DNA from 2 places in the Alicycliphilus denitrificans K601 genome. Region 1 is predicted to be linked to the other one. Evidence: predicted binding sites of a transcription regulator. Region 1 holds the regulator's gene; the other holds the start of a gene.

Region 1 (3,933 bases):
CGGGCCGCAGTTGCGCCACCTGCGCCAGGGTCCGGTCGAAAGACTCCGGCGTCTGGCGCGGCAGGCCATAGATCAGGTCCACGTTCACCGACTCGAAGCCCAGCTTGCGTGCGCTCTCGATCAGCGCGAATACCTTCTCGGCAGGCTGTATGCGATGCACCGCCTTCTGCACCTCGGGATCGAAATCCTGCACCCCGAAGCTGAGCCGGTTGAAACCCAGCTCGGCCAGCAAGGCAAGCCGCTTCTCGTCCACGGTGCGAGGATCCACTTCGATCGAATACTCGCCCCCTGGCACCAGCACGAAGCTGCGCTTGAGCATGCCTATGAGTTCGCGCAGGCCGTCGTCAGACAGGAAGGTGGGCGTGCCGCCGCCGAAATGCAGCTGACTCACGTGCTGCCCCACGCCGCAGTGCGCGGTGTGCAGGTCGATCTCGCGGCTCAAGTACCGCAAATAGACCTCGGCCCGCTCCGGATGCCGTGTAATGATCTTGTTACAGGCACAGTAGTAGCACAGGGATTCGCAAAACGGAATATGCACGTAGAGGGACAGGGGCATCGCCTTGGCCGCCGACCCCACGCGACGCTGCTGCAGGGCTAGGATGTACTCCTTTTCACCAAATGCCTCCACGAAACGGTCTGCTGTCGGGTAGGAGGTGTAGCGCGGCCCAGGCACGTCAAAACGACGCAAGAGCTCTGTTGTAACGACTGTCATGGTGGGATTCCTTGCATTTGCGGCGTACTGTGCCGTAGAGTCCCCAGGGCGTTCTTGATGTTGATCAAGCACCCATGCGGTCCGGATGGGGACAATTGACTTTGGATCAAAGTCTTCGAACGATCCGTGACATTCCATGCCTCGACGGCGTTCAGATGTAAGCTCGCGACATGAATAGGGTTTCCACACATTCCAACCTGCAATCCATCAAAGTTGCCTGTTCAAACTGCAACTTGCGCGAACTGTGCATGCCCGTCGGGCTGGATGAGCAGCAACTCAAGCGCATCGATGACGTCGTCGCCGTGCGCCGCAAGGTCAAGCGTGGCGGCACGTTGTTTCGCAACGGCGAACCATTCGCATCCCTGTTCGCCATTCGCACGGGCTTCTTCAAGACCTGCGTGGCCACGGAGGATGGACGCGACCAAGTGACGGGTTTTCAGATGGCCGGAGAAATCATCGGCCTAGATGGCATAGTGAACGATCGGCACACCTGCGATGCCGTGGCCCTGGAAGACGCCGAGGTCTGCGTCATGCCGTTCGACCGCATCGAAGAACTGTCCCGCGAAGTCACCGCACTGCAAAACCATGTGCACAAGATCATGAGCCGTGAGATCGTCCGCGAACACGGCGTCATGCTGCTCCTGGGAAGCATGCGGGCCGAGGAGCGCCTTGCCGCCTTCCTGTTGAATCTGGTGCAGCGCTTGCATGCGCGGGGGTTTTCCCAATCGGAACTGGTGTTGCGCATGACGCGCGAGGAAATCGGCAGCTACCTGGGCCTCAAGCTCGAAACCGTGAGCCGCACCTTCTCCAAGTTCGTCGAGGAGGGCATCGTGGAGGTCAGGCAACGCCACGTACGCATCGTGGACACCGATGCCCTGAAGCGCATCGTCAATAGCCAGCAATCCTGTCTCTAACCACCCTCACCCAGGCTGCAGCCCCAGGCCCATGTCAGGGCATGTATTTGGCACAGTCGAGCGGCCTCTCGCCCTCCGGTACCGGACAGCGATTGAGCTCGAAGGGGGAGAGCGACAACATCGTGGTAAGCATGCTCGACGCCATGATGATGGCCCAGAAAACGAAGAACGCTACGGTGTAGACGCCTTGCCTCGAAAGAGTGACGGGCTGGTCGAACCACTGCAACGCCTCGGGGTCCACGAAGGCAAACACGACCATCTCCATGACCCCCGCCATGAGAAAGGCGGGCCAGGCTATCCACATCAACCTCTGCTTCCACATCAAGCTTGTCTCCTTGTCATAGTGACAGCCTAGCACCATGCCCGGCGCAAGCAAAGTGCCATCGTCTCCCTGATTCCCCTTAGGACCTCAGCGCGGCTGGTCCTGCGCGGGCGTGGCGGCGTGGTTACGCCCTTTCATTGCGGGTGTCATGCCAGAGTCCGCATTCTTCAGCGTCTTGTTGATGTCCAGGCCACGTTGGTAGTAGTCCTCCGCCAGCACGGGGTCCGGCCGGGAAAGCGCAAGCCAAAGAGTGACGAAACCGGCAATGACCACGATCACCGGGCCTGCGATGATCAGCCACACATGGCCGTACCTCCACCAGGGCTGCGGCTCGGGGTCTGCATTCATTGGTCCATCTTTCGACATCGTTACGATCTCCGTGCCCCTTCCGGGGCCATGCAAAAACTCGGTACGGATCCGCGCCCTCAGCGCGGGACGAGGAATACGGATTTCTCCGCCACCTGCCCTTTGTTGCCCTGCGCCTGGATATCGAAATACACCGTGTGCGAGCCCGGTGGCGCCGACCCGTAGGGGATTTGCAGGCGCACAGCAACCCAGCGGGAGTCCGCAGGGCCGATATCGACCTCGGACTCGGAAGCCACCTCCAGCCCTGGCAGCCCACGCGCGCTGATGACATAGCGCTGGGCCCCTTCGGTGGCATTCATGATCTGCAGCCGGTAGATGTTCTCCAGCTTGCCCCCAGCCACGATGCGCGAGAGCGCCGCGCGGTCGCGCACCACGTCCACCTTGAGAGGCGTGCGCACCACCAAGCTAGCGAGCATCCCGATGCAAAGCACAATCAGCACGCTGGTATAGAACAGCACGCGCGGACGCAGCACGCGTTTGAGCATCTGCGACTGGGTCCAGTGGTTCTTGACGCCGTTCTGCGTGGAGAAGCGGATCAGCCCCCGCGGGTATTTCATCTTGTCCATCACGGTATCGCATGCATCCACGCACAGGCCGCAGCCGATGCATTCGTACTGCAGGCCATTGCGGATGTCGATGCCCGTAGGGCAGACCTGCACGCACAACGTGCAGTCGATGCAGTCCCCCAGGCCCTTGGCCTTGTAGTCGACGCTCTTGGTGCGCGGTCCGCGGGGCTCGCCTCGCTCGGGGTCGTAGGTGACGATCAGCGTGTCCTTGTCGAACATCGCGCTTTGGAAGCGCGCGTAGGGGCACATGTACTTGCAGACCTGCTCGCGCAGATAGCCTGCATTGCCATAGGTCGCGAAACCATAGAAGAACACCCAGAAGATCTGCCAGGAGCCGTGCAGCACCAGCAGCTCGCCGCCGAGTTCCCGGATCGGCACGAAATAACCCACGAACGTGAAACCGGTCCAGAAGGCCACAGCGACCCAGATCACCTGCTTGAGCGATTTCTTCCAGATCTTCTCGAAGGTCCACGTCCCGTTGTCCAGGCGCATGCGGGCACTGCGATCGCCTTCGATCTTGTGCTCGATCCACATGAATATCTCGGTATAAACCGTCTGCGGACAGGCGAATCCGCACCACAGCCGCCCCGCCACTGCCGTGAACAGGAACAACGACAGCGCCGAGATGATGAGCAGGCCGGTCAAATAGATGAAGTCCTGCGGGTACAGCACTAGGCCGAAGATGTAGAAGCGCCGCGCCCCGAGGTCGAACAGCACCATCTGGCGCTGCCCCCACTCCAGCCAGGGCAGGCCATAGAAGACCAGCTGCGTCAGGAACACCATCGCCCAGCGCCAGCGCGCGAACACACCGCTGATGGAGCGGGGATAGATCTTCTTCTGGGCTTCGTAAAGCGACACCGTCTCAGGCTGCTGGCTCTCCGCTGCAACAGGAGTAATGGGTATCACCTTGCGTGGCCTGTCTTCGGCTGGCTTCATGATGGGATCTCGTGGGGGAAGTACAACTTCCAGAAAACAAAACGGCCGGCACCCTCGGTGAGGGAGCCGGCCGCAGAGCTGGCGTCAGCGAGAAGCGCCGGCCTTGTGGGACAAGCC
Region 2 (3,933 bases), 1.8 Mb from region 1:
GTAGGGACCGCCGTTGTCCTACCCCCGATTTCAGCCCTCTCCGACCCCCGGCCAACGCCATGCTTTCTACAGTGGCAGGCATACCCCCCACACAGGAGAACCAACCATGGACAGTACACGTTCCAACCCTTCGATGCTGCGCTGGACGGGCCTGGCCGCAGCGCTGGCGGTGGCCCTGGGGCTGGCCGGCTGCAACAAGACCGAGGAGCAGACGGCGGGCCAGCGCGTGGACGAGGCGATCAACAAGACAGAACAGGCGGCCCAGGAGGCCAAAAAGAAGGCGGAGACCGCCGCCGGCGAAATGGGTGATGCCACGCGCCGCGCCGCGGCCGGCGCCGCCGCGCTGGTGGACGACGCGGCCATCACCGCCAAGGTCAAGGCGGGGCTGGCGCAGGACATGGACCTCGGCGCCCTCAAGATCGACGTGGACACGAGCGCGGGTGTGGTCACGCTCAAGGGCGAGGTGAAGTCCGAACAGGCGCGCGAGCGCGCGAGCCAGATCGCTCAGGCCGTGTCGGGCGTGAGCTCGGTGGAGAACAAGCTCACCGTTTCCGGCGGCTGAGAACGTTCTAACATCGGCGCATGACCCAGCCACCTGCTCCAGACCTCCGCACCCGGCTCATCCACCACGACTACCGCCCGCCCGCGGGGTTCGAAGCGCCGCAACCGGCGGTGCACAAGGCGTCCACCGTCATCTTCCCGAACGTGGCCGCCATGCGCGCGCGCGAGTGGAAGGACAAGAGCAGCTACACCTACGGCCTGCACGGCACGCCCACCACCTACCAGCTCGAAGAGCGCCTGGCGACGCTGGAGGGCGGTCGCCAGTGCCTGCTGGCGCCCAGCGGCCTGGCTGCCATCGCCACCGTGTCGCTGGCCCTGCTGCGGCATGGCGACGAGGTGCTGATCCCGGACAACGCCTACGGCCCGAACAAGGCCCTGGCCGAGGTGGAGTTGCGCCACTACGGCATACGCCACCAGGTCTACGACCCGCTCGATCCGGCCGACCTGGCCGCCAGGATCACCGACGCGACGCGGCTCGTGTGGCTGGAGGCGCCGGGTTCGGTGACGCTCGAGTTCCCCGATCTGCCCGAGCAGGTGCGCATCTGCCGCGCGCGCGGTGTGACCACGGCGCTGGACAACACCTGGGGCGCGGGCCTGGCCTTCGCGCCGTTCGATCTCGCGGGCGATGGCCAACTGGGCGTGGACATCAGCGTGCATGCGCTCACCAAATACCCCAGCGGCGGCGGCGACGTGCTCATGGGCAGCATCACCACGCGCGACGAGGCGCTGCACCTGCGCATGAAGCTCACCCACATGCGCCTGGGCCTGGGCGTGGGCGCGAACGACGTCGAGGCCGTGCTGCGCTCCCTGCCCAGCATGGCGCTGCGCTACCGTGCGCACGACGCGGCGGCGCGCGCCCTGGCGCAGTGGATGGGCACGAAGGCGCCCGTGGCGCAGGTGCTGCACCCGGCGCTGCCGGGCTCGCCCGGCCACGAGCACTGGCGCGCCCTGTGCGGCAGCGCTGGCGGCCCCGAGGGCGCCGCGGCGGGCCTGTTCAGCGTGGTCATTGATGCGCGCCACACGCAGGCACAGGTGGATGCGTTTTGCGACGGCCTGCGCCTGTTCAGGCTGGGCTACAGCTGGGGCGGGCCCATGAGCCTGGTGGTGCCCTACGACCTGCCCGGCATGCGCGAGCGCGCCACGCCGCACCTCGAGGCCGGCACGGTGGTGCGCTTCGCGGTGGGGCTGGAGGCGGTGGAAGACCTGCGCCAGGACCTGGCGCAGGCCATGGAGCGCGCCTTCGCCGGCTGACGGGCAGGCACGGCCGGCGGCTGCCGGGGTGGGATTTCCTTGATGTCCAGCAAGACCGGTGCTGGTTATCGTGGGCGTACTTCCACCGCCGCCGCGCCGCCGGCTTGCCGCCATGACCGATTCCCCCGCGCCCGTATCCGCCAGCGCCCCTGCGGCCCCCCTGGTGCTCACCCCTCTGGGGTGGCGGGACCCGTTCCGCTGGCTTGCCAGGGGCCTGCGCGACGTGGCGGCGGCGCCCGGCATCGCCCTGTTCTATGGCGGCTGCTTCTGGCTCATGGCGCTGGTGCTGGGCTGGGTGTTCCGGGCCAGTCCCGAATACACCATGTCGCTGGTCAGCGGCTGCCTGCTCGTGGGGCCGTTCCTGGCCATGGGGCTGTACGAAACGAGCCGCAGGCGCGAGCTGGGCCTGCCGCCGCAACTGGGCGAGTCCATCACCTGCTGGGACAGCCACATGGGCAGCATGGGCATGCTGGTGCTCGTGCTCGTCGTGCTGGAACTGTTGTGGGGCAGGGCATCGCTGGTGGTGTTCGCGGTGTTCTTCAATACCGGCATGCCCTCCACCACGGGCGTGGTGCAGGCGATTTTCAGCCCTGGCAACTGGCAGTTCATCGTCGTCTACCTGCTGGTGGGCGGGGTGTTCGCGGCCCTGGTGTTCTCCAGCACGGTGGTGTCCATTCCGATGATCCTTGACCGCGACACCGACGCGCTGACGGCGGGCATCGCGAGCGTGCGCGTGGTGCTGGAAAACCCCGGCGTGATGCTGCTGTGGGGCGCGCTCATCACCGCGCTGGTCGTGCTCTCCCTGTGGTGGACCTGGGGGGCGGGCCTGCTCGTGGTCGGGCCGGTACTGGGCCATGCCAGCTGGCACGCCTACCGTGCGGCGGTGGCAGCACCCCGCGCCGCGGAGCCTGCCGTTTCCGCGCCCCCTCAGGACGGAGCCTGACGGCGCCTGCGGCTCACAGCAGCTTGCGCAGCTGCGGCCACACATTGTCGAGCATGCGCGGATGCGCCTCGGCGCGCGGATGGATGCGGTCGGGCTGGAACAGCGCCGTGGAGTCCGGCACGTCGGCAATGCCATGCAGCAGGAACGGCACCAGCGGGACCTTGCGTTCCTTGGCCACGGCCTCGAACAGGGCGGCGAAGCGGCGTGCGTAGTCGGCACCGTAGTTGGGCGGCATCTGCATGCCCACCAGCAGCACGCGCGCGCCGGCGGCCTGTGACTGCTCGACCATCCATGCCAGGTTGTCCCGGGTGTTGGTCAGGGGCAGGCCGCGCAGCGCGTCGTTGGCGCCCAGCTCGATCACCACGTGCGTGGGGCCGTGCTGCCTGAGCAGCGCAGGCAATCGCGCGCGGCCGCCGGCCGTGGTGTCGCCGCTCACGCTAGCGTTGACCACCGTGGCGCCGATCTTTTCCTGGGCCAGCCGCTTCTCCAGCAGCGCCACCCAGCCGCTGCCGCGCGGCAGGCCGTATTCGGCGCTGAGCGAGTCGCCCACCACCAGGATCACGGGGGCCCTGGCGGCGGCCTTGCGGCTCTGCTGCGCGAGCGCAGGCGCCGTGCCGAGCAGGGCCAGGGCGCCGGCCGCGATAAAGTCACGCCGAAACATACGCATCACTGTCGAGAACCTTTCATGTCCGAACCCTTCGCCGCTGCGGCAACAACCACCGCTTCCGAGTCGCCCGTGCCCCCGGAGCCCATCATCGCGGTGGAGCATGTGTACAAGTCGGTCACCGACTCCACGGGCACGCTGGAGATTTTGCGGGATATCGATTTCCGCCTCGCGCCGCAGGAGACCGCCGCCATTGTCGGCGCCTCGGGGTCGGGCAAGAGCACGCTGCTGTCCATCATCGCAGGGCTGGATACGCCCACGCGCGGCACGGTGCGGCTGGCGGGGCAGGACCTGTTCGCGCTGGACGAGGACGAGCGTGCCGCGCTGCGCGCGCGCCAGGTGGGCTTCGTGTTCCAGAGCTTCCAGCTCCTGGGCAACCTCACGGCGCTGGAGAACGTGATGCTGCCGCTGGAGCTGGCCGGCAGCCGCGACGCGCGCCGCCGCGCGACCGAGATGCTGGGCCGCGTGGGTCTGGGCCAGCGCCTGTCGCACTATCCCAAGGTGCTCTCGGGTG

Evidence for each region. Region 1 encodes FNR, which switches genes on or off when oxygen is low (the NO sensors DNR and NnrR bind a similar motif). Its sites were predicted from a motif close to TTGATNNNNATCAA; they were not measured.
Region 2: a site for FNR is predicted at 1,852-1,865, ahead of ALIDE2_RS14215 (DUF2189 domain-containing protein). Genes of this name have one in related genera too.

The regions. Positions count from the first base shown of each region.
Region 1 covers NC_015422.1:1,173,589-1,177,521, reverse strand. Annotated here, with positions in the region: gene hemN (oxygen-independent coproporphyrinogen III oxidase) at 1-712, opposite strand, end outside; gene fnr (fumarate/nitrate reduction transcriptional regulator Fnr) at 883-1,626, shown strand; gene ALIDE2_RS05620 (hypothetical protein) at 1,661-1,948, opposite strand; gene ALIDE2_RS05615 (FixH family protein) at 2,036-2,314, opposite strand; gene ccoG (cytochrome c oxidase accessory protein CcoG) at 2,374-3,816, opposite strand; gene ccoP (cytochrome-c oxidase, cbb3-type subunit III) at 3,901-3,933, opposite strand, start outside.
Region 2 covers NC_015422.1:2,980,777-2,984,709, reverse strand. Annotated here, with positions in the region: gene ALIDE2_RS14225 (BON domain-containing protein) at 107-562, shown strand; gene ALIDE2_RS14220 (PLP-dependent transferase) at 583-1,812, shown strand; gene ALIDE2_RS14215 (DUF2189 domain-containing protein) at 1,925-2,755, shown strand; gene ALIDE2_RS14210 (arylesterase) at 2,769-3,416, opposite strand; gene ALIDE2_RS14205 (ABC transporter ATP-binding protein) at 3,441-3,933, shown strand, end outside.